Regions from separate parts of the Natronincola ferrireducens genome, predicted to be linked through region 2. Evidence: riboswitches for the same ligand, from Rfam matches in the RefSeq annotation. Region 2 holds a riboswitch; each other region holds the start of a gene.
What was found. A riboswitch is a leader RNA that binds a small molecule or an ion and turns the genes downstream of it on or off. The one in region 2 is predicted to bind cobalamin.
Positions count from the first base shown of each region.

Region 1: another riboswitch for cobalamin. It lies ahead of BLS22_RS00030 (sirohydrochlorin chelatase); the one in region 2 lies ahead of BLS22_RS04625 (class I SAM-dependent methyltransferase).
Region 3: another riboswitch for cobalamin. It lies ahead of BLS22_RS10705 (energy-coupling factor transporter transmembrane component T family protein); the one in region 2 lies ahead of BLS22_RS04625 (class I SAM-dependent methyltransferase).

Region 1 covers NZ_FNFP01000001.1:543-7,940, forward strand. Annotated here, with positions in the region: gene BLS22_RS00005 (acetyl-CoA hydrolase/transferase family protein) at 1-1,127, opposite strand, end outside; gene BLS22_RS15285 (metal-sensing transcriptional repressor) at 1,414-1,974, shown strand; gene BLS22_RS00015 (heavy-metal-associated domain-containing protein) at 2,029-2,244, shown strand; gene mltG (endolytic transglycosylase MltG) at 2,311-3,327, opposite strand; gene BLS22_RS00025 (TVP38/TMEM64 family protein) at 3,616-4,260, shown strand; cobalamin riboswitch at 4,382-4,564, shown strand; gene BLS22_RS00030 (sirohydrochlorin chelatase) at 4,698-5,081, shown strand; gene hemA (glutamyl-tRNA reductase) at 5,103-6,359, shown strand; gene BLS22_RS00040 (precorrin-2 dehydrogenase/sirohydrochlorin ferrochelatase family protein) at 6,385-7,023, shown strand; gene hemC (hydroxymethylbilane synthase) at 7,086-7,398, shown strand, end outside.
Region 2 covers NZ_FNFP01000001.1:1,000,328-1,007,725, reverse strand. Annotated here, with positions in the region: gene BLS22_RS04630 (ABC transporter substrate-binding protein) at 1-1,351, opposite strand, end outside; gene BLS22_RS04625 (class I SAM-dependent methyltransferase) at 1,367-2,197, opposite strand; cobalamin riboswitch at 2,332-2,510, opposite strand; gene BLS22_RS04620 (FmdE family protein) at 2,617-3,141, opposite strand; gene BLS22_RS04615 (Na/Pi cotransporter family protein) at 3,369-4,307, shown strand; gene BLS22_RS04610 (hypothetical protein) at 4,471-4,659, shown strand; gene BLS22_RS04605 (4Fe-4S double cluster binding domain-containing protein) at 4,678-5,370, opposite strand; gene BLS22_RS04600 (alpha/beta-type small acid-soluble spore protein) at 5,554-5,760, shown strand; gene BLS22_RS04595 (DUF1657 domain-containing protein) at 5,871-6,077, opposite strand; gene spoVAE (stage V sporulation protein AE) at 6,112-6,465, opposite strand; gene spoVAD (stage V sporulation protein AD) at 6,482-7,398, opposite strand, start outside.
Region 3 covers NZ_FNFP01000005.1:2,038-9,435, reverse strand. Annotated here, with positions in the region: gene BLS22_RS10715 (hypothetical protein) at 1-198, opposite strand, end outside; gene BLS22_RS10710 (energy-coupling factor ABC transporter ATP-binding protein) at 244-1,047, opposite strand; gene BLS22_RS10705 (energy-coupling factor transporter transmembrane component T family protein) at 1,049-1,720, opposite strand; cobalamin riboswitch at 2,029-2,216, opposite strand; cobalamin riboswitch at 2,390-2,570, opposite strand; gene BLS22_RS10700 (putative polysaccharide biosynthesis protein) at 3,140-4,684, shown strand; gene glmS (glutamine--fructose-6-phosphate transaminase (isomerizing)) at 5,339-7,165, opposite strand.

The sequences.
Region 1 (7,398 bases), 1.0 Mb from region 2:
GTTCCCATAATATTGGTGGAATTCACATGACCATAGATATCTATCTCAATTGCTGTATTCATGCTGATAACCCCTAATCTTCGAATTACCTCAGGACTATTGCTGATTTCTTGGGGTCTAAGCAAAATCTTCTCCTTATAATAGTTAATATTGTTATAAAATCGTTCTATTCCTTTTGGAGATAAGGTTAAGGAAGACCCGGAGGCAAATTTTACAGTACCATTGTCTATTAAGTCCAAAACTGCATCTTGAATTACCTCAGAGTAAATCACAAGATCATAAAAGTTTGATTTAACCAATCCTGCCAATACAGCATTAGCTACTGAGCCTACCCCCGACTGAAGAGGAAATAAGTTTTGGGGCAGTCTTTTTTTATTTACCTCTAAATGAAAAAAATCAATTAAATGTTCTGCCATTTTCTCACTAGCTTTATCAATTTCACTAAAGGAAGCAATACTATCTGGAATATCTGTCATTACGATGGCTTTAATTTTTTTACTATCAACCCTTATAAAAGCATCCCCAATTCGGTCAGTAGCCTTTAATATAGGAATAGGTTTTCTAAAGGGAGGTTTTTCTGGCTGATAAACATCATGAATTCCCCAGAGTTCTAAGGGATGATGGGTATTGATCTCCACAATAATTATATCTGCCGTCTCCACAAAAACAGGTGTATTACCTAAGGAGGTGGAGGGAATGATAAAACCCTCTTCAGTAATAGCTACTGCCTCAACGATAGCAACATCAATATTACCTAAAAATCCATACCTAACAAAATCCGATACATGACTTAAATGCATATCGACATAATGAATATTTCCTTGATTAATACCCCTTCTACAATCCTTTTGGGTTTGATAGGGAAGTCTTTTACCGATAGCCTTTGCCCTTGCCAATTCTCCATCCAGTTCATCTCCTACAGAAGCACCGGTATAAAGGTTAATTTTAAAAGGCTCCTCTTTAGCCTTGATTCTTTCTGCCAATGCTTTTGGTACTGCCTTGGGATAGCCTGCTGGTGTAAAGCCACTGGTAGCAACTGTCATACCATCCTTAATAAATACAGCTGCCTCCTGGGGTGACATGACTCTATTAAGAAGTTCTTCTTTTTTTATTCTATCTTTTAACATATAAGTCACCCCAACCATTATTTAGAAAATTATTCTATTTCATAAACCATCATATCTTCTTATAAGCAGTCAATACCATCTTTTTTTAATATACCATCAAAGGATATTTATTACAATATATTCTAATTTAAGGAAGCATTCCCATACCCATCTGCTCCTCACTAAAAAACTGTATAAATTTAAAAAATAGCATCAATATATATTCTATAGGAAACAAAACACTTCTATAAACTTTACATACACTAGAGGGGTATGGTATATTATTCATAAGAAGGGAGACAAAAAAATGGAAAAACCAAATAAAAAGCCAAGTGAACAATCCTCTAAGGTACAAAAATCTATTCTAGATAGACTCAGTAGAATAGAAGGACAAATTAGAGGAATAAAAAAAATGATAGAAAAAGGAACCTACTGTGACGACGTCATTAACCAAATAGAAGCCTCTCGTTCTGCCCTAAGCTCTCTAGAACTTATTTTGCTGGAAAGTCACTTTAAGCATTGTGTTGCAAGGGACCTGCAGCAGGGGAAAAAGGGGGCGTTAGAGGAAGCAATGATAACTATTAAAAGGCTTACAGACCTAGAACCCTCGTCACAAACAGAGGAGCCTGTTCTTGATGGACTGAGTGAAGCTGAGGAGGCTATAAAAAAGATCAAAAAAATGATAGAAGTAGGAACCTACTGTGATGATGTTATAGGTCAAATAGAAGCGTGTAGGACCCTTTTAAGAAATATAGAACTTGTTTTACTGGAGGGGCATCTCAAAAGATGTGTTGCAGGTCAGCTTAGGGATGGAAAAGAAGAAGTGATACAGGAAGTACTAAAGACAATAAAAAAACTTATTCATTAGAGGTTATACAAGTATTATAGGATAAAATATTATTAAAAATTGGAGGGATTATTAATGAAAAAGAAGATTGCCATTGAAGGTATGAGCTGCGGCCATTGTGTTGCCCATGTGGAAAAGGCTTTAAAGGAGCTACAAGAGGTGGTTAATGTTCAAGTAGATCTTCCAGGAAAGAATGCTGTAGTAGAATTGAAATCAGAGGTAGGGGATGAAGTGCTTTCTCAGATAATTGACGATGCTGGTTATGATGTAGTGTCAATAGAGGATTTATAAAAAAGCCTTCCTTTGGAAGATTTATTGGTAGACTTTAGGTGAAAAAAAGGAGATCCTAGGATCTCCTTAATTTTGATTTGTCATTTCACGATATTTGGCAACATTCCTCAAATGTTCGTTATAGGTTTTGCTAAAGACATGTCCACCTTCTCCTAAAACATAATACAAATAATCATGATCTTCGGGATAGAGGACCGCATGAATAGATGTTTTTGAGGGAGCTGCAATAGGTCCTGGAGGCAATCCTTTAACCCTATAGGTATTGAAGGGGGAAGGATCCTCTAAATGGACAAAAAGAACCCGATTAATATGCTCTCGACCTTCACCGATACCATAGATAACGGTGGCGTCAATTTGTAGCAGCATATTTTTCTTAAGCCTATTAAAAATAACACCACTAATCCTTTGCTTCTCCTCATCATGATAGGCTTCCCTTTCAATTAAAGAAGCAATCGTCAATACCTCGTGGAGGGATAAATTCAACTCCTCTGCCCGTACCCTATACTCCTCCGTAAAAATACTCTCCATCGTCTTAGCTAAGGTACTAACCACATCTACTACACCTTGTCTTTCACTAAAGTAATAGGTATCGGGATAGAGATAGCCCTCCATTTCATAGAAAAGCTTAGCTGTATCAAAGGAATACTCTTTTTCTTCAAAGTATTTCTTTGTAGCTTCTATAAATTCCTCCTTGGTTCCTAAGCCTGCAATTTCAACCCTGTTGGCTATTTGATAAAGGGTAAAGCCCTCCGGTATGGTTATAACAATCGGCTTCTCTGGCACACCTTTTCGTAGCAATTCAAAAATCTCATTTAAATTGATGTTAGGATGTAATGTATAGGTACCGGGTTTAATACTCCTATCGATTCCTTCGGCGCGGGATTGATATTTAAACCAAAGTCTACTTTTAATAACACCTTTATTATAAAGGTGTTCAGCTACAGCATTTAAAGAAGCTCCTTCAGCCACAGTAATTTCTACTGGGTTTTCGTTAGAGGCTACAGATAAATAGGAGGGTACATAGAAATAAGCTCCAAGGGCAAGTAATGTTAGTATAAGTAATAAAGAAAACAATTTTTTCATGAAAATAACCCCCCTGTCATTTATAAAGTTTCGCTATAATCTATTTACTATTCTATCATTTTCTCTTATAAATTGCATTACCATCTTTTATAAAGAAAAAGAATTTTAAAAAATAGAGGTTTTACAAAAAACACTATAGAAGTTAGACTGAAACAATGTAAAAAAATCTGGGGGGAAAAGATATAGGCAATAAATTAAATTTTATGGCATACAATTAGTCAACAGCAATTAGTGAAGAAAGCTAAAGTATATAGAATAGAAGCTTCTTGTATTGGAAAGGAAAAAATCATGAAGAAAAGAAAAATGTTTAAAGCTATAGTAGCAATTTTTATAATTTTTATAGGTATTATTTTATTAATTAAGTTTAGGGACCACCTATTTATACAATGGAATATAGAAAGACTTCAAAGGGGGATAGAAGGCCTTGGGATTTGGGGTGTATTGGTTTTTATAGGAATTGCTGCTATTCGGCCATTTCTCTTTTTCCCTAATGTTGTGATTTTTATCGTTGGAGGCTTAATTTATGGCACATTCCTAGGGAGTATCGCTGCATTGATAGGAGTAATGATTGCTTTTTCCTTAAGCTTTTGGCTAGGCAGCAAATTTCAGGACCTTGTTAAGAAAATTGTAGGAGAAAGGTACATCATCAAGCTCCAAAGCATACAAGATAAAGAAATTATAAGAAAGTTATTTGTCATGAGGGTTACCCCTGGATTTCCCATTGATCCCATTAGCTATGGAGCTGGATTAGTAGGAATATCCTACGAAAAATTTTTTGTAGGAAGCCTTCTAGGGATTACCCCCAAAGTCATTTTATATACCTTTTTAGGAGATACTATCAACAACGTTTTCTCCATACAGACTATAATTGTTTATGTCTTATTATTATTGCTAGCTATTGTCCCAACTATATTTTTTAAAACAGAAATCTAATCATCCATAATCAACCATAACACCAGGACTTTTTTTATAACCTTATATTTCTATTGAAAACACAAGGGAATTTTGATATGATGTTTGTGACAAACCATATCAAAAAACAATTTAAAATAAAAAAAGATTTATACGTTTAGGTGTTTCATAGGAAACTTAAATGGGAAAGCGGTGAAAATCCGCTACAGCCCCCGCTACTGTAAGTGAGGATGAAATCGACAACAGCCACTGAACTGAATTTGGGAAGGCGTCGAGAGTAAAGGGATTCACGAGTCAGGAGACCAGCCTAAAGCTGACAACAACCTTCGGAGGGAGGGGATGTTTGTAGTACTGTAATAGAAAAATTATTTCAGGACATACAAAATCCACTTCTAGTGGATTTTTTTTATTTTACAACAAAACAACTAAGATTTCATAATTAATAAGGAGGCATATTCATGAAAAGAGGATTGTTTGTATTGGCCCATGGTAGTAAAGCAAAGGAAGCAGATGACATTTTAAAGGAAATTATAGCAATGTTAGAGGAGAGAAATAAGGAGGAGTTTCCTCTACTGGGTTTTGGCTCCCTACAGATTTCAAAACCAAGCTTTCATGAGGGAATAGATGAGTTAGTAAATAAAGGAGCAGAGGAGATTGTTATTGTTCCAATGTTCCTCTTTCAAGGAAATCATATTAAATATGATATTCCAGAAGAGTTAGACCAAGTAAAGGAAAAGTATCCAGCCATTAAATTTATTATGGCAAAGCATATAGGAGCCGATAGAAGAGTTGCAGAGATTGTTAAAGAAAGAGGTAAAGAGGCTTTGGCCCTTACATTCTAAAAACATAGAAGGTGATGAGTAATGAAGGTAGTTGTATTTGGTATTACCCATAAAAATTCTACTATAACCCTTCGGGAAAAGGTTGCATTTTCCAAGTCGATGCTACAGAAGGCCTATAATATTATGAAGGAGGACCCCTTTATAAAAGAAGGGGTTATCCTATCCACCTGTAATCGCAGTGAAATCATTAGTGTGGTAGAGGATACAAATCTAGCAGAAAAATGGTTTAAGAATTTTTACACAGATTTTTTTCAATTGAAGCAAGAAGAACTGGAAGGACATTATGTATTTAAAAGGAAAAAGGAAGCTGTAACCTACTTATACGAAGTCTGTTGTGGTTTGGACTCCTTGGTTTTAGGAGAAGATCAAATATTGGGACAGGTGAAAGAAGCCCATCATAGGGCAATGGAGGTTAAAGGCTGCGGTAAGGTGCTAAACAAACTATTTTTAGATGCTATTACCACAGCTAAAGAAGTCAAAACCAAAACCAATATTTCTGAAAACCCTCTATCTATTAGCTATATAGCCGTAAAGCAAGTTGAGAAACAACTAAAAGGCTTAATAGACAAAAAGGTATTAGTCATTGGCTTTGGGAAAATGAGTAGACTGGCGGTGGAGCATCTAATCGATAGAGGTGTTGAAAGGATTTATATTTGCAACAGAAGAAGGGAAACCATAGAGGCTCTTAGCAACAAACATAGTCATATTCAACACATTGATTTCAATAGGAAATATGATGTGTTAAAGGAAGTAGACATCGTTATTACAGCTACAGGTGCACCCCACTATATTTACCACAAGGAAGAATTTGAAGTCCGGTATGATCAGGGGAGAGAACTGTGTATTGTAGATATTGCTTTGCCGAGGGATATCGATCCTGCCATTGGAGAAATAGAAGGGATAAGACTATTCCATATAGACCAATTAAAGGAAATTGCTGATGAAAATTTAGCCTCGAGACAAAATTTAATTAAAGAGGTTCGACAATATATTGAAGTTGCCATTGACAGCTATGAAGATTGGTATCAATGTCTACCGATATATCCCAAGATTGAGGCCATCAAAAACTATAGTCAACGATTAACCGATGAAGAGCTTGAAAAAATGTTTAAAAAGCTTTCTCATATACCTGAAAAAGATAGGGAAACCATAGAAATTATTGTTAGAAGTTTGGTGAAAAAGATGTGGAGAAAACCTATACTTCAGTTGAAGGATGCGGGAGTGAAGGGTAAGGGAGAAGAAATGGCTTCCTTTGTAGATGAATTTTTAGGATTATAGAAATTTTGAAATAAGGAGAAGAACAATGGCTTTATATTATCCAATGATGGTTGAAATCAAGGGAAAACCCTGTACTGTTGTGGGGGGCGGTGAGGTGGCAGAGCGGAAGGTGATAACGTTACTGGAGTATGGTGCTGTTGTGACGGTTATAAGCCCCAAGCTAACCCCTGCCTTGGAAAAACTAGCGAAGGACAATAAAATTGTCCATAAAAACAAGCCCTATACAACAGGGGATTTAGATGGAAGTATTTTAGCTTATGGGGTTACAGATGATGCTGATATTAATAAAAGGTGTAAACAGGAAGCAAATCAGCGACAGATTTTTATTAATGTTGGTGATTCTCGACACCTATCAGACTTTATCCTTCCTGCCTCCATCAACCGTGGAAGCTTAACAATAACTATATCCACTGAAGGGAAAAGCCCCATGCTTTCCCGAAAAATCAAAGAAGAACTGGAATCTATCTACGGAGAAATCTACGGAGACCTCCTAGATATATTAGGGGCTATAAGAGGGAAGGCCTTAAGGGAAATACCCTCCATCCAGGATAGGAAAAGGTTATTTCATCACCTAATATACGATGTTGACTATCGGAAAGAAGACCCTTTTAAAATCAAGGAAAAGCTATGGGACACTTATGAAGCTTTTAAAGAAGGGCTATAGACTGAAAAGAGGCTGTCTAATAGGAGTTTAAACAAATTTAATTCAATAAAAGGCGTGATAAGATGCGAACAATTAAAATAGGCTCTAGGGCCAGTGAATTAGCCTTAACCCAAGCAGAAATCATTATAGGAATGCTGAAGGAAAGGTTTCCCCAATATCAATATGAAATTATTAAAATCAAAACGATTGGGGATAAAATTTTAGATAAAACCTTAAGCAAAATTGGTGGTAAAGGACTGTTTGTCAAGGAAATACAAACAGCCCTATTAGAAGAAGAGATTGATTTGGCTGTCCATAGTATGAAGGACATGCCGGCAGAATCTCCTGAGGAATTGATTCTAGGTGCTATAACCAAAAGAGAAGATCCTAGGGATG
Region 2 (7,398 bases):
TAGCAGAGGAACCGTCACTCTTTACATCAGAAGCATATCTTACCCTTAGACCATCGGCGTCACCACCCCAACCACCATGGCCGATTAAAGCTAATTCATAATCTCCGGTGGTTACAGCATTGTCCCTTGCCTTCATATCTACACTTTTAATATTTACTTCGATACCTACTTTATTTAAACTAATCTTCATTAACTCTGCAATTCTTACCTCTGGATTGCTATCCCCCACCAAGAGCTGAAGGGATAGTTTCTTGTCTCCCAGCAAAGACTTTGCCTCTTCTTCATTAAAGGTATACTTCTTTACCTTTGGGTTATGCCATATATGATCCTCTGGTAAATATCCTGCACTTCCTACAATAGCTGCACCCCTTGCCACCTTTTCCACCATTTCCTCTTGGTCTATACCATAGGCAATGGCTTGACGAATTTCCTTTTCTTTAAGCAAGGGATTTCTTTCCATATTGAAAATCAAGCGATAGCCCCAAAATCCAGGGTTTTCTAATATTGTAAATTGGCCATCTCCTTTATATCTATCCACCAAGTCGCTACCTATCCCTATAATATCTACTTGATTGTTTTCAAAGGCCAGCACAGCATCGCTTACAGGAAGAAATTGAATTTTTTCTACCCTTTGCTTTGGCCCCCAGTAATCCTCAAAGGCTGTAAATTCATAGGTGCCATGCTCTTTGCTGTAGCCCGTTAGTCTATAGGGTCCACAACCTATGACAGCTTTTTCATCATCAAAGGCTTCTGGTTCCTCTACTTCTTCCCAGATGTGCTGAGGAATAATTCTTACATCCCCTATTTTTTCTAAAATTGTTGCATTTTTTTGGGATAGAACAAACTTTATTTGATTATCTTCTAAAATTTCAATTTCTTCAACAAAGGGCTTACCCTGCATTGACACCGGGTTCCATACTGGTGAATGTTTCTCAAAATATTCAAAGGAAAATTTTACATCTTCTGGTGTAACAATCTCCCCGTCATGCCACTTTACATTTTCCTGTAGGGTAAATATGTAGGCAAGACCATCCTCTGTTGTTTCCCATTCCTTTGCCAACCAAGGAATTAATCCATCTTCATCCCTTTCTAAAAGGCTATCAAAACTCAACTGCATCTTATATCCACCAGGTCCTCTAGAATAGTGGAGATAGGGTGAAGGATATCCCCAATCCCCTCCTTCTTGTCTTATTACTACTGGTTCTGTATTCTTATCTTCCTCTACTTCATTGGCTACTGTCTCTCCAGCACTTCCCTCCTCAGTGGTAGAACTACACCCTATTAAAGAAAACACCATCATAACAATTAAACCCACTACTAATATTTTTTTCAATCCTTTAATTTTCAACATCATTACCCCCCCTCGTTATTCAACCTTCCAGATTAATACAGCTATTTTAGCTTCAGTTTTCTCTATTACCTTTCCCTCCTGCTGATGAGCTGTAAGGAAAGCTTCTATCTTTTTTATTTCCTCTTCTTTAAGGGTGTGGTTTATGTTAAACCTTTGTTTGTACAAATCAATAGTCTCTTCTAAAGACCATACATGCTCCCAGGTTCTATCAAAGTAATGGATCTCTGGATGATAGCCTAAATTCCACAATATATTAAAGATATAATAAATTTTATCTTCTCTCGATTTATTCCCATTATGTTCTCCTAAAATTTCTTTCTCTAACCTACTCCAAATTTCATCCCTACGGTTAATAAATCCACTTAAATAACAATAGCCTTTGCTGGCATCCAACATTTTCTTTAAAGTCGAGAAGTTATATACCCCCGGTGTCATAGAAGCTACAACAAGGTCAAACTTTTTTTCCCATCCATATTCATCTAAACTAATATCCTCCCAATTTTTTTCATGACATACAATATTGTCTAGACCATGTTCTTTCCCATGTTCCCCCACATATTCCAGCATCTCTTGGGATATATCCAAAGCAATTACTTCTTCACATTTTTTTGCCATAGGGATTGTATTTTTTCCAGGTCCACAACCAATGTCTAGTACTCTGTTATTTTTTTGTAGCAAATTATATTTTTCTAATAAGTCAATAACATAATTGGATTCTTCTTGTTTTTCAAAAACATCTCTATTATAGCTTTTAGCCCTTTTATTCCAAAATTCTGAGGTGGCAGAAGAACTTAATTTCTTTGGTTGCCATTTTTCTATCCAGTAGTTTAAATCTTGTTCCATCATATCAACAACTCCTTTTTTATAAAATGAAAAACCATGAAAATAAGATAAGAACCTTTTGTTCTTTTCTTTACCTTCATGGTTAACGTCAAAAAATACATGTATATCGCATTTTCTTTCCTCCCCTCCGAAGGCTTGCTTTTTTAAAATACAAGGCAGGTTTCCTGACTTATGGTTCCTCCTACTTTCTGGCCTTCTCGGTTTCCCAATGGCTTCCTCAGATTTCGTCACCAATTACAGTAGCGGGGGCTGTAGTGGTCTTGCACCACTTTCCCTTTTAACCCTTTTTAAGGGCACCTTCTATTTTTATAGAATTTTAAAAACATCACAATTCACTTTTATTATAATAAATTTTAATATTTTGTCAACTAATACATATGTAGGAAATACTATGCTAATAACCTAAATAAAGGATATAGTTTTTACAACTCCCTCGAATAATCTTTAAAGCAATCTAAACAAACCTTTTGTCCCTCCATCAAGCGTACCTTATGCTCAGGAGCCCCCTCTCCACAGGCTTCACAGGTGATGGTTTGAAATAGTCTAGCTCTTTCAGGGAGTTCAAAGGTTGGGGCTTTAAAATCAAATAAGTCCTCTACCGGTGCATTCAATAAATATGCTTGTCTCTCCTCCCTACCCATTTCTCCTTTAAAGGGTTTTGTTACGATTCTAATACTTTGATTGGTGGGTCTATGGAAAAAACTGAAGGCCTGCTTTCCTGTTCCTCTATAGATAAGGTTCCCCTTTCCAAAGCTACAGCCCAACAATACTTGAATAGCATCAACACCACAGGCATCGTTTTCTGTAACACAAACTACGTCTTCATCCTTTGAAAAATCAATCCCTAGCTTTTTCATAGCTGCTTCACTGACCTTAAATCCAATAGCTAAACCAGGACACTCATGTCCATGAAACGCTACACACTTTTCCCATAATTTTTTATCCATATTTTCATCTCCTCCAAAAAATATAGCCATGAAAACAAACTGCATCCTTCATGGTTGCAAAGTCTTCATGACTATTATTTTTGTTATAATTTTATATTGTTTAACATCCTATAAATCCATTATATATAGGGTTTTGAAATTTGTCAATTATTTGTCAATGTGTAATTTTGCAAATTTATTTTTTAAAAGTTGTATTGTTCTTTTCCCTGCGTATATTTAATTAAGAGGTGATTTATTTGCTGATTGTAGTATCAAATATGGCTACGGGATTAGGTTTATTTTTATTAGGTATGAAGTTTTTAACCAATGGTTTAAAGGAAGTGACTTCCAGTCGTTTAAGCTATGCTATCCGGAACTTGAAAATCCATCCCATCCTAGGCATTGCTATTGGCATCCTTACTACTGCCCTTTTACAGTCCAGTAGTGGTACTACTATCATTATTGTAGGCTTAGTGGAGGCCAATCTCCTGAATCTATATCAAGCTGCTGCTATTATTATGGGAGCTAATATCGGCACCACCCTTACAGCCCAGCTTATTGCATTTCAACCTAGTAGATACGTTTTTATCCCCCTCATGATAGGTCTTTTTCTTTCTCTACATAAGACCAACAGAAGGCTTCGATTCTTTGGAGAGATATTTATGGGCTTTGCCCTCCTCTTCATAGGAATTGACCTATTAAGCAAGGGGGTGTCTCCTTTAGCAAGCCTTGTTAGATTTCAAGAGATTTTATTGGAGTTTGGAACAAAGCCTATATTAGGGGTTATTCTGGGGTTCTGCACTACTGCTATTATTCAAAGCAGCAGTACAGGAATAGCAATATTACAATCTTTAGCCACAAATCATTTGATTTCTTTAACAGCTGCTATTGCTATTTTGCTAGGTCAAAATATAGGCACCTGCGTTACTACTCTTTTAGCCAGTATTCATCTCACTTCCATAGGAAAAAGAGCGGCCCTTATTCATATCCTCTTTAATCTGTGGGGAGTAGTGTTAATGTTTCCTTTTATAGAGATTTTATGTAGACTTTCAATAACCTTATCTCCAATTAATCCTGCTCGACAAATTGCCAATGCCCATAGTATTTTTAATGTTTTCAGTACGATTATCTTCCTACCCTTTATTCCGTTGTTTGTCAAACTTTCTACCCTAATGGTGAGGGACTAAGGAGGCTGTAGGAGGTTGTTATACCCTACAGAAATTTGTAATAAAACACCAGCTAAGAACTAGTAAAATTTATAAATTTTTATTTATGAAAATTTCCTTAATTAACAAATTATGTTCAACATCATTTATAAAAAAATGCTAAAACTATTTATGAGGTGATTTTATGTCTATAAGAAAAAGCCAATGGACCAATATTAAAGGTGATATGCAGGAATACAGTGCAAGAACCTATAAATATGAAGAGCGTCACTTTCATCGTGAAGCTAAATCTCAAAAAGCACAGCTAGAAAGCACCCATGACCATGGCATTAGAAAGGATGTAAAAACACCGATAAAAAGGAAATTAACATAGGGTAGTAGCTTTACTACCCTATCTCTTTAATACTTCCTTCCCCTTTGGACACACCTTTAGACATATACCGCAAACGGCACCTCTTCCTATATGTTTATATTGGCTTTTCATATGATTACTACATACTTCTGGATTGATGATTTCTTCTCTTTCCAAGCCTGGAGTCCAAACAGCACCCTTTAAGGCACCTGCAGGACATGAATCCACACATACACTACATTCTCCACATAGGGACTCATTGATAGGTTCATCATAATCAAAATCCATATTGGTTAAAATTGTTCCTAACCGAAGCCTTGGGCCAAATTCCTCCGTTACAAGACAACAGCTTTTGCCAATCCAGCCAATGCCTCCTCTAGTGGCAGCAGTCCTATGCTGAAACAGTCCTCTATAATTCCACCCTTCATTGTTAATAGATTGTGAGGCTGGAATTGCCATAGCTAGATACCCCCATTGCTGTAATTGTGTGACGACTTTGAAGGTTAATTGATCAATAAAAGCATTAACAGTTCTATAATGATGAAAATAAGTGTGGGTGGGTCCATTTTGTGGATGAATATCACTAATTACTTGATCTGATAAACGTATGGCTATTGTAATACCGTTATTTATATGTTGAAATTGCTGGGGCAGTAAATCCTTTAAATTACAGTATCCCACTTTAGCTGCACCTAAATCTAAAAGCATTTTTGTTAATTGTTGTTTATCCATATTTATAATCCTCCCACTATTTATTATAGCAGAAGTATCTTTTAAAAAAACAAAAAATATCTTTCCATTATTATAAAGACTTTTCAAAATCTACTAAACATATTTCAAAGGAAATTTGGTTAAATTATAAATACAACATCAATGATGATGTTGTAAAATCTATCTGATGAGGAGGAGAATTTTATGGCTTCAAGAAACAATAGAATTGTTGTACCAGAAGCTCGTCAAGCTCTAAATCAAATGAAAACTGAAATTGCTAATGAATTAGGATTAACTAATTATGAATCAACTGATAAAGGCAATTTAACTTCCCGTGAAAATGGTTATGTTGGTGGATATATGGTAAAAAGATTAATTGAGCAAGCTGAAAGAAATATGAGTGGTAAATAACCAATAACTCATACAAAGTATAAAAAAGGAGATGCTGATAGGATTTTAGCATCTCCTTTTTTATACTAAAACAACCCCACGACAATTTTATGTTAGTGAGGTTTATTTTTTTATTGTTGTTTAAATTGAGGTTCTTGTGTTTCAATATATTTTTGTCTTTGTTGTAGAGTTTGAAGGGCATTTTCAAGATTTTGTGATATTTGTTGAAAATCCTTTTTTGCATTTTGATCCTGTGTTTCTAAAGCGAAGGTTTTCATGGTGGCTGCTGCACTCTGAATGCCTGCAATAGCCTGTTGCATCTGGGTACCGACTGTCATGTTGTCACCTCCCTTCATAAAATCTTTTCTACCTCTAACCTTTAGGTTTAAATAGTAATGCTGCAATAAATCCAAAAATAATTGCTGATGATACCCCAGCACTGGTTACTTCAAAAATTCCTGTTAATACCCCCACTATGCCATTTCTTTCATACTCCATCATGGCCCCCTGTAGCAAAGCATTGCCAAAGCTGCTGATGGGCACCGTAGCTCCCGCTCCTGCAAATTTAGCTAAGGGTTCATATAAACCAAGACCTCCAAGGATTGCCCCTGCTACCACTAATCCACTCATGGTATGGGCTGGTGTTAGTCTGAATACATCCATCATGATTTGTCCAATTACACATATTCCTCCGCCTACGATAAAAGCCCAAATAAACTTTTCCAAGTCTTCCTACCTCCTTTTATGCTTCTATTGCTACAGCATGGGCAATACATGGTATACTTTCCTTTTGTTGGTAGGACATGGGAGATAGTAAAGCACCTGTAGCAACAATTAAAATTCTTTTTAACGCTCCCTTTTTCATTTGATTCATAAAATGTCCATAGGTAACAGTTGCAGAACAAGCACATCCACTAGCCCCAGCCAGTACTGGTTGTTCCTGTCGATAAATTAACAAACCACAATCAGTAAAAATTTCCTTAGGAATTTCCATGCCATGTTCTATTAACAAATCTCCTGCTATTCTATGGCCTACCGCTCCTAAATCTCCAGTAGCAATAATATCATAATAAGAGGGATCTATATTAAAGTCTCTAAAATGGGCTTCTATTGTATCTACTGCAGCTGGAGCCATCGCTGCCCCCATATTGAAGGGATCAGAAATTCCCATGTCAATAACCCTACCAATGGTGGCTCTAGTCACCCGAGGGCCTTCACCTCCTGATGCAACAAGGGCTGCCCCTGCCCCAGTAACCGTCCATTGAGCAGTGGGAGGTTTTTGAGCACCATATTCAGTAGGATAGCGAAATTGTTTTTCTGCAGCCGCATTATGACTAGAGGTAGCCGCTAGAGCATTTTTTGCAAAACCACTATCCACCATCATACTGGCTAAGGCTAAGCCCTCCATGGAACTGGAACAGGCACCAAAAACACCAAAATACGGAACTGCTAGTGTCCTGGCTGCAAAACTACTGGGAATAATTTGATTCATTAAATCACCACTAATTAAAAAATGTATATCTTCCTTTTTCATCCCGGCTTTATCAATAGCCTTTTGACAGGCTTCCTCTAGCAATTTTTTTTCTGCCTTCTCAAAGCTGTCTTGACCTAGCCATATATCACTATGGAGGATATCAAAATCCTCCGATAGTGCCCCTC
Region 3 (7,398 bases), on a different contig from region 2:
ATAATCTCCATGGTCATGTCCTTCTTCACCACGTTCCTCCTCGTCATGATCACCTTCATCATGCTCTTGTACTGGGTTCTGCTCTTCCTGTTGCACTTCCCCTACCCCTGCATTGCTTTCATTTCCTGTACCACACCCTACCAGACCTATCGTCAATAGCAAAATTAAAACCATAATCATTGAAATGTTTTTTCTCATTTCTTTTTCCTCCTTAATAAAATATACATTTTAAAGTACTAGACTTTAATAGGCAAATTTTTTACTTAGATGTTCTTTGGCTTCCCTTATATTTTGGGGTTTGTATTCACTGTCTTGGAATAAATCATACAGCATAGGCTTTACAAGACCTGCTTCTAAATAGGTCTCTTCCTTAGTTAAGACCTCCGATGCAGTTCCGCTTTTAAGAACCTTACCATCCCTCAAAATAATCACGTTATCCGCCCATTCATAGGTTAAATCCACATCATGAGTTGAAAACACAATTGTTTTTCCTTCCTTTACCCAATCATTTAGCAATTCTTTAAAATAAATCAGTGTATACCCATCCAGCCCTGAAAAAGGTTCATCACAAAGAATTATACTTGGCTCCAAAACGATTAATCCAGCTATTGCCACTTTCTTTTTTTGTCCTAGACTCAGCTGATAGGGAGGATACTCCAATAGTTCTTCAATTCGTAGGGCCCTGGCAGCTTTTCTTATACACTCATCCTTTTGCTTTTCAGGATATTTATAGTTGTCTAATCCAAACTTAATGTCCCGATAAACAGTTGTCGAAAATAATTGATGATCGGGATAATCAAATAAAAAGCCTACCTCTCGTCTGATTTTCCTAAGATTTTTTTCCTTTACATCCATATTTAATACTTCTACCGAACCTGTTTGAGGTAGGGTGATACCATTTAAATGATACAGTAGAGTCGACTTGCCACTGCCATTGACCCCTAGTATCGCAGTTTTTTTGCCACTTTCAATATCTAAACTCACATCGATTAATCCCCTGTGATTATTTGGATAAGTAAAACTTAAGTCTCTAATTTTGATTACCATCTTACACCTTCCCATCAATTATTAACACCATGGTCAAAAACAGAATTAGTATACAACATTCAATAATTAGGCCCTTATTTTTAATTTTTTCATTTCTTGACTCTCCTTGAAAACCTCTGGACTTCATTGCATTAAAGACCATATCACTGTGATGGGTACTTTTTAGGAAAAACCCTCCAATCCATTCACCAAAAATACTAAGGGATGATAGTCCTTTCCTTTCCCCCATTCCTCTACTGCTTAATGCTTTTCTACCTATCTGTACATCTTCATTGATCATATGAAAGTACCTAAAGGTAAGTGCCAATATCCTGTTAAATATTCGAGGTAAGCCGATGTTTAGTATTCCATCCACTAGATAAAGGGCTGAATGCTTAGCGACAACGGTTCCCAGTATAATAGAGGAAATTAAAATTTTACCAATAATCATTATTGTGAAATCTATATCTTCCAGGGTGTTTCTTAGTATATACCTTATTATGATGGGTAGCAGCATCAAAATTACAAAGGGCAATACTGGTTTTATCAGCCTTATAAAATATTTGCTTTTACAGATGCTGATGGAGTATACAACAGCAATCCCAGCAGTTATTGCCAATAATCTATAGCTATCTATAAAGGATATATAAAATAGAAGAATAAAAAGACTAACCATCGTATTTTCAGCCCGGATTTGACATCCTTCAAACCTAGTTTTTATTTTCTCTCACTCCATCCCTTGCTACTACTGAGCATTATTAAAACAGAACAGTATATTGACTATTTACATATTCACTGGACTAGCTTAGTACTGCCTGTATCGATGTTGAAAATTCCCAATTTAATTGTTTTATCTACTTAACATATTACCGTAGGACTCAATGAATAAATTTTTCAATATAAAAACTCCCAGCGTATACCTATATTGGTAATTGGAGACTGGGAGCATAATCAATCGTTTTGATAAATTCAAATAGACCCCCTCCATTTCCTCGTAGAGTGCATGTCATAAAGCTACAGGTAGGTCTTCTGGCTCAAGTTTCATCATCCTTCCAACCTTCCCGATTACTCAGTGGTTTTTTGAAAGAACTCCTCTTTTACAGCGGCGGGACCGCGTGGGATTTTCACCCAACTTCCCTTTTAAGTTGTTAATCAAACAGATGAACAACACCATAAAGCTTTTATTAATTTTTCATTTTTAACAATCAATATAGATATTACTTATCCATTGATATGTTGTAAACAGCGTTTCTTCTCTTTTTGTCAATATATTATCCAAATAGAAAAATCTAACCTTGAGGGTTAGATTGTTATTTTGGTTGCTTACATTCCATAATAAGACCTTTCCCTCCGAAGGTTTATTGTTATTCTATGGGTATAGGCAGGTTTCCTGGCTCGCACATCAATCTACTTCCTCACCTTCCCAAATAAATGGTGGACACTGAGGTTTCGTCCATGCATACAGTAGCGGGGGCTGCGACGGATTTTAACCGTACTTCCCTTTTATCCCCTGTAAAAGAGGCACCTAAATTCTTATTTTGTTGTCTACCTTGTATATACTGTTATTTCTACGCAATAACAGTTTAATCGATTCGATGTTAAAAGTCAAGGGATTGTGTCAAGTTACTGTAGGTTAAAAAATAGAAGATTCTAAAGTACACCACAGAGTAAACAATTAGGAGGTGGATCTTTGATATTTTATCGTATTGTAATATAAGAAATGGGAGGATTAATATTATGACACTATCTCTTTCAAAATCTAAAAATGCTACTTCGACGGGATTATACTACCATTTTTTAGAATTTATATCAATACTAAAAGGATTTTTGCTAATTTAAATTAAATTTTTATCAATTTCTTTACTGTATGGTTGTAGCTAAATCTATTACTAAGCTAGTAGATATGTTATAGACCACTGTTTCATTGATTTAACCATCTTTAAACGAAGAGAGCAAATTAGTAGTGTATTAAGTACATCGCTATTTTTACTTCTTTAACCCCATTGTTTTCTTATAGTTTTTTTGATGAAGTTTCCCGTATATATTGTTATCTATAATAATATACATAGTTACGTATCCTGGGGATACAGTGTGGCAATCGCGGGGTGATGGTTTGAAAAAGAAGGGTTTTGTCTATGGGTCTATTTTATTGACATTTGTTAATTTTCTTATCCGTTTTATTGGATTTAGCTATGATGTAATCTTATCAAAGCTTATGGGAGCTGAAGGCATTGGCTTATTTCAAATGATGATGCCGGTTCTTATGATTTTTCTTATTATTACTACTGCTGGTATTCCTACAGCTGTCTCTAAGCTAATCGCTGAATATAGTTCTAAAAATAACTATGATGCCGTTAGAAAAACTTATAGAGTAGCTGTATTCTTTACCTTGTCCCTATCCATCGGTCTCAGTTTGATCCTTATTTCATTCCGTGGATTTATTGGTTTAAGGATATTTAAAAATGAAGATGCCTTACGTTGTATTTATTTTCTTCCTCCAGCCCTCGTTTTGATTTCTATAACATCTGTCATGAGAGGCTATTATTATGGACTGAAAATGATAGGTATTGCCAGCATTTCTGAAATTGTGGAACACTTTACACGATTTGTTATTGTTATTGGCTTGTTGTATTCTATTTATCCATTAGATCCTATTCTAGGAGCCTTCATTGCCATTTGTGGGATTAGCATAGGTGAGTTTTTTGACTTGGTATGGTTGCTTTTCATGCAAAGCCGTTTTACTAAAAGACTCCCCTACACAATCCCTACTTCAATCAAGATGACCCAACTATTAAGGCAAATACTAACTATATCCGCCCCATTGACCCTGTCAGGACTTTTTCATGTTATTTTGCAATTCACCAATGCCATCTTAATACCCCAACGACTTATGGCTTCAGGATATACATATAGTGAAGCTATTGCAACTTTTGGAAGAGTCATGGGCATGGCCATGCCCTTAACATATCTTCCCTATTTCGTTACATCTGCCCTGGTCATCAATATTATTCCCAACTTATCAGAACAAGTCTTTGTGAAAAATTATAAAACAGCTAAAAACAATATCCACCTTGCTATAAAAATCACCCTATTGGTGTCTATCCCTCTAACAGCACTGTATGTTTTTTTCTCAAAGCCGTTAGCAGTTTATCTATATAGTGATCCTAAAGCCAGTGAATCAATATACCTCTTGGGTTTCTGTACTATTTTCCTAGCCATACAACATACTTTTTCAGGGATCTTATATGGTCTTGGAAAACAAAAAAATACTACAATTCATCGAATGATTGGTATGAGCCTTCAGTTCGCTGCTGTTTATTACCTTGTAGGCAATCCAAGCTACGGCATCTATGGTTATTATACGGGATTTTTCCTATGCACTTTGTCCATTTGTATATTGGATTTTTATACTTTATGGAAAATGATTAAAATGAAATACCAATATACAGATTTATTTATAAAGCCTTTTTTTGCTGCTGCTTTGATGATAATCTTGATTCTACAGACACAGCAGTGGTTTCTTTCAATAAATTTTCACCTTTCCACCAGTTTTATTTATAGTCTTATCATTGGTGGCTTAGGTTATATACTTGTCCTCTTTATTACAAAAGCAGTCCCAAGGAATTTATTGGGTATGTTATTCCGCATAAATAAATAACATTGTATCTTATTATTTATTGCAATACTTACAGTAATAAATCCCAATGCCCACAAGATGCCTAAATATCCACTAGCTAAAAAACAAGATAATTAGTTCTGTTTTTTTGCTCTCACATAACTGGACTTATGTTTGCCGTATCCGGCTCCTGAAATTTCTCAAGGAATTAATAGTAATTCGATAACAAACCAACTTCGTATTTATGAATATCAATGAGACCTAGGTCATGAAAGTATTTGTTAGGTAGTATCTGGTGGATTATGTGAACATTTGACTTCTTTTATTTTGTTTTTCTTATCTTTTTAAAAATTAAACTATCATCAGCATAAATGTCTTTACTCATCACCTTTAAATCTAACTGAATAAAAACAGTTTTTAACAATAAGGACATATATCTATCTGCTATGTCATGTTTGTCGATAGTGGGAATTCATCTTAAATAAAAATATTCCCGTAATAAATCAGAATTTCTTCTGTATCTACTACGGGAATATAAAATCGACTTTTTTAGTCCTTTAGTTGAGATTATTGTATTATAAAGGTAACTTTCATTAAAGTAAACTCTGTAGATTCTATATTGTATTTGATAAAATATTTTAAGTTGTGACAGCATTAATTATAATCGACAACACCCATATTCGACAAAATATTATTTTATTCGACAGTGACCGATTTGGCTAAATTTTTAGGCTTATCGACGTCAGTACCTCTAGCCACTGCTACATAATAAGCAAATACCTGTAATGGAATTACTGAAAGAACTGGTGTTAATTCATCTATTGTATCTGGTATATAAATCACAACATCTGCAGCTTTTTCTGCTTCTTCATTACCTTCCTTTGCTACCGCTATTACATAAGCACCTCTAGCCCTAACCTCTTGGATATTTGAAAGCATTTTGTCGTATAGGTGATCTTGTGTAGCTAGGGCTACTACTAATGTTCCTTCCTCGATTAAAGCAATGGTTCCATGCTTTAATTCTCCTGCAGCAATAGCCTCGGAGTGGATATAGGAAATTTCCTTTAGTTTCAATGAACCTTCTCTACCGACATGATCATCAATCCCTCTACCAATGTAGAATACGTTTTGATTATTAAATTGTTTATCAGCTAATTCTTGGATCAACTGTTTATTTTCTAATAGTTTTTCTGCCTTTTGTGGCAAGGCTTTTAATTCATTTAGTACTGTATTATATTTTTCTTTTGAAATAGTACCCTTTTTTATTCCCATATTTAGGGCAATTAAATACATGGCTATCAATTGAGTTGTATAGGCCTTTGTAGAAGCTACAGCGATTTCTGGACCTGCCCAAGTGTAGAAAACATCATCAGCTTCTCTTGAAATTCTGCTTCCCACCACATTGGTTACTGCCATTACTCTAGCACCCTTTGCCTTTGCCTCCCTTAAAGCTGCCAATGTATCTGCAGTTTCTCCCGATTGACTTATTGCGATAAACAAGGTGTTTTCATCTACAAATGGATCTCTATATCTAAATTCTGATGCCACATCCGTCTCCACTGGAATCTTAGCAAACTTTTCTATAGCATATCGACCTACTAATCCTGCATGATAGGCTGTTCCACAGGCTACAATCATTACTTTATTAATTTTTTCTAAATCTTCCTTTGTTAGTTTAATATCATCTAGAACAATATGATTTTCTTTATCTACTCTTGGAGATAAGGTTTCCTTTATGGCTTTTGGTTGTTCATAAATTTCTTTAAGCATAAAATACTCGTAGCCACCTTTTTCTGCCGCCTCGATATCCCAAGTCACTTCAAATACTTCTCTCTCTATCTTATGGCCAAATTCGTTTAATAATGTAATATTGTTTTCATCTAAAACTGCCATTTCTCCGTCATTTAAGAAATATACATTTCGTGTATGCTTTAATAACGCTGGGATGTCAGAAGCGATGAAGTTTTCACCATTGCCAATACCTACTACCAAAGGACTGTCTTTTCTAACTGCCACTAATTTATCAGGGTTTTTCTTACTGATGACACCTATGGCATAGGCACCTTCCATTCTACGAACTGATTTTTGCACTGCTTCCACCAAGTCATCTTCATAATAATAGTCTATTAAATGAGCTATTACTTCTGTATCTACCTCTGTCTCAAATACTTTACCCTCTTTAATCAACCATTCCCTTATTTTTACATAATTTTCAATAATGCCATTGTGTACCACTGCGATATCTCCTGCATAGTTGGTATGGGGATGGGCATTGATATCATTGGGTTCTCCGTGGGTAGCCCATCTCGTATGACCGATTCCTAATGTTCCTGGTATTTTTTCTTTATTCAAATGCTCTTCTAATACACTAAGTCTACCCTTGTATTTTCTGACAACAACATCATTGTCACTATAAATGGCTACACCGGCAGAATCATATCCTCTATATTCTAGTTTTTGTAAACCCTCTATTAAAATAGGTGCTACTTCTTTTTTTCCTATATATCCAACAATTCCACACATATTCTTTTCTCCTTTCAAATTTCTTTAATAAAAGAATTTTGTTTAATATATATTTTTTTCAAAACCCTGTCATTTATCCATTTATGTTCTAAACTTACTTGTAAATTCATAAATAGACAATAAGAAACTAAGCCTCCAAAATCATTTCAAAAAATATTTTGCAGACTCTTTCACCTAGACCCCTTTGTTCTACCAATTACTTAGTAGTTTTGTAGATCCGTTATCGGTGGTGA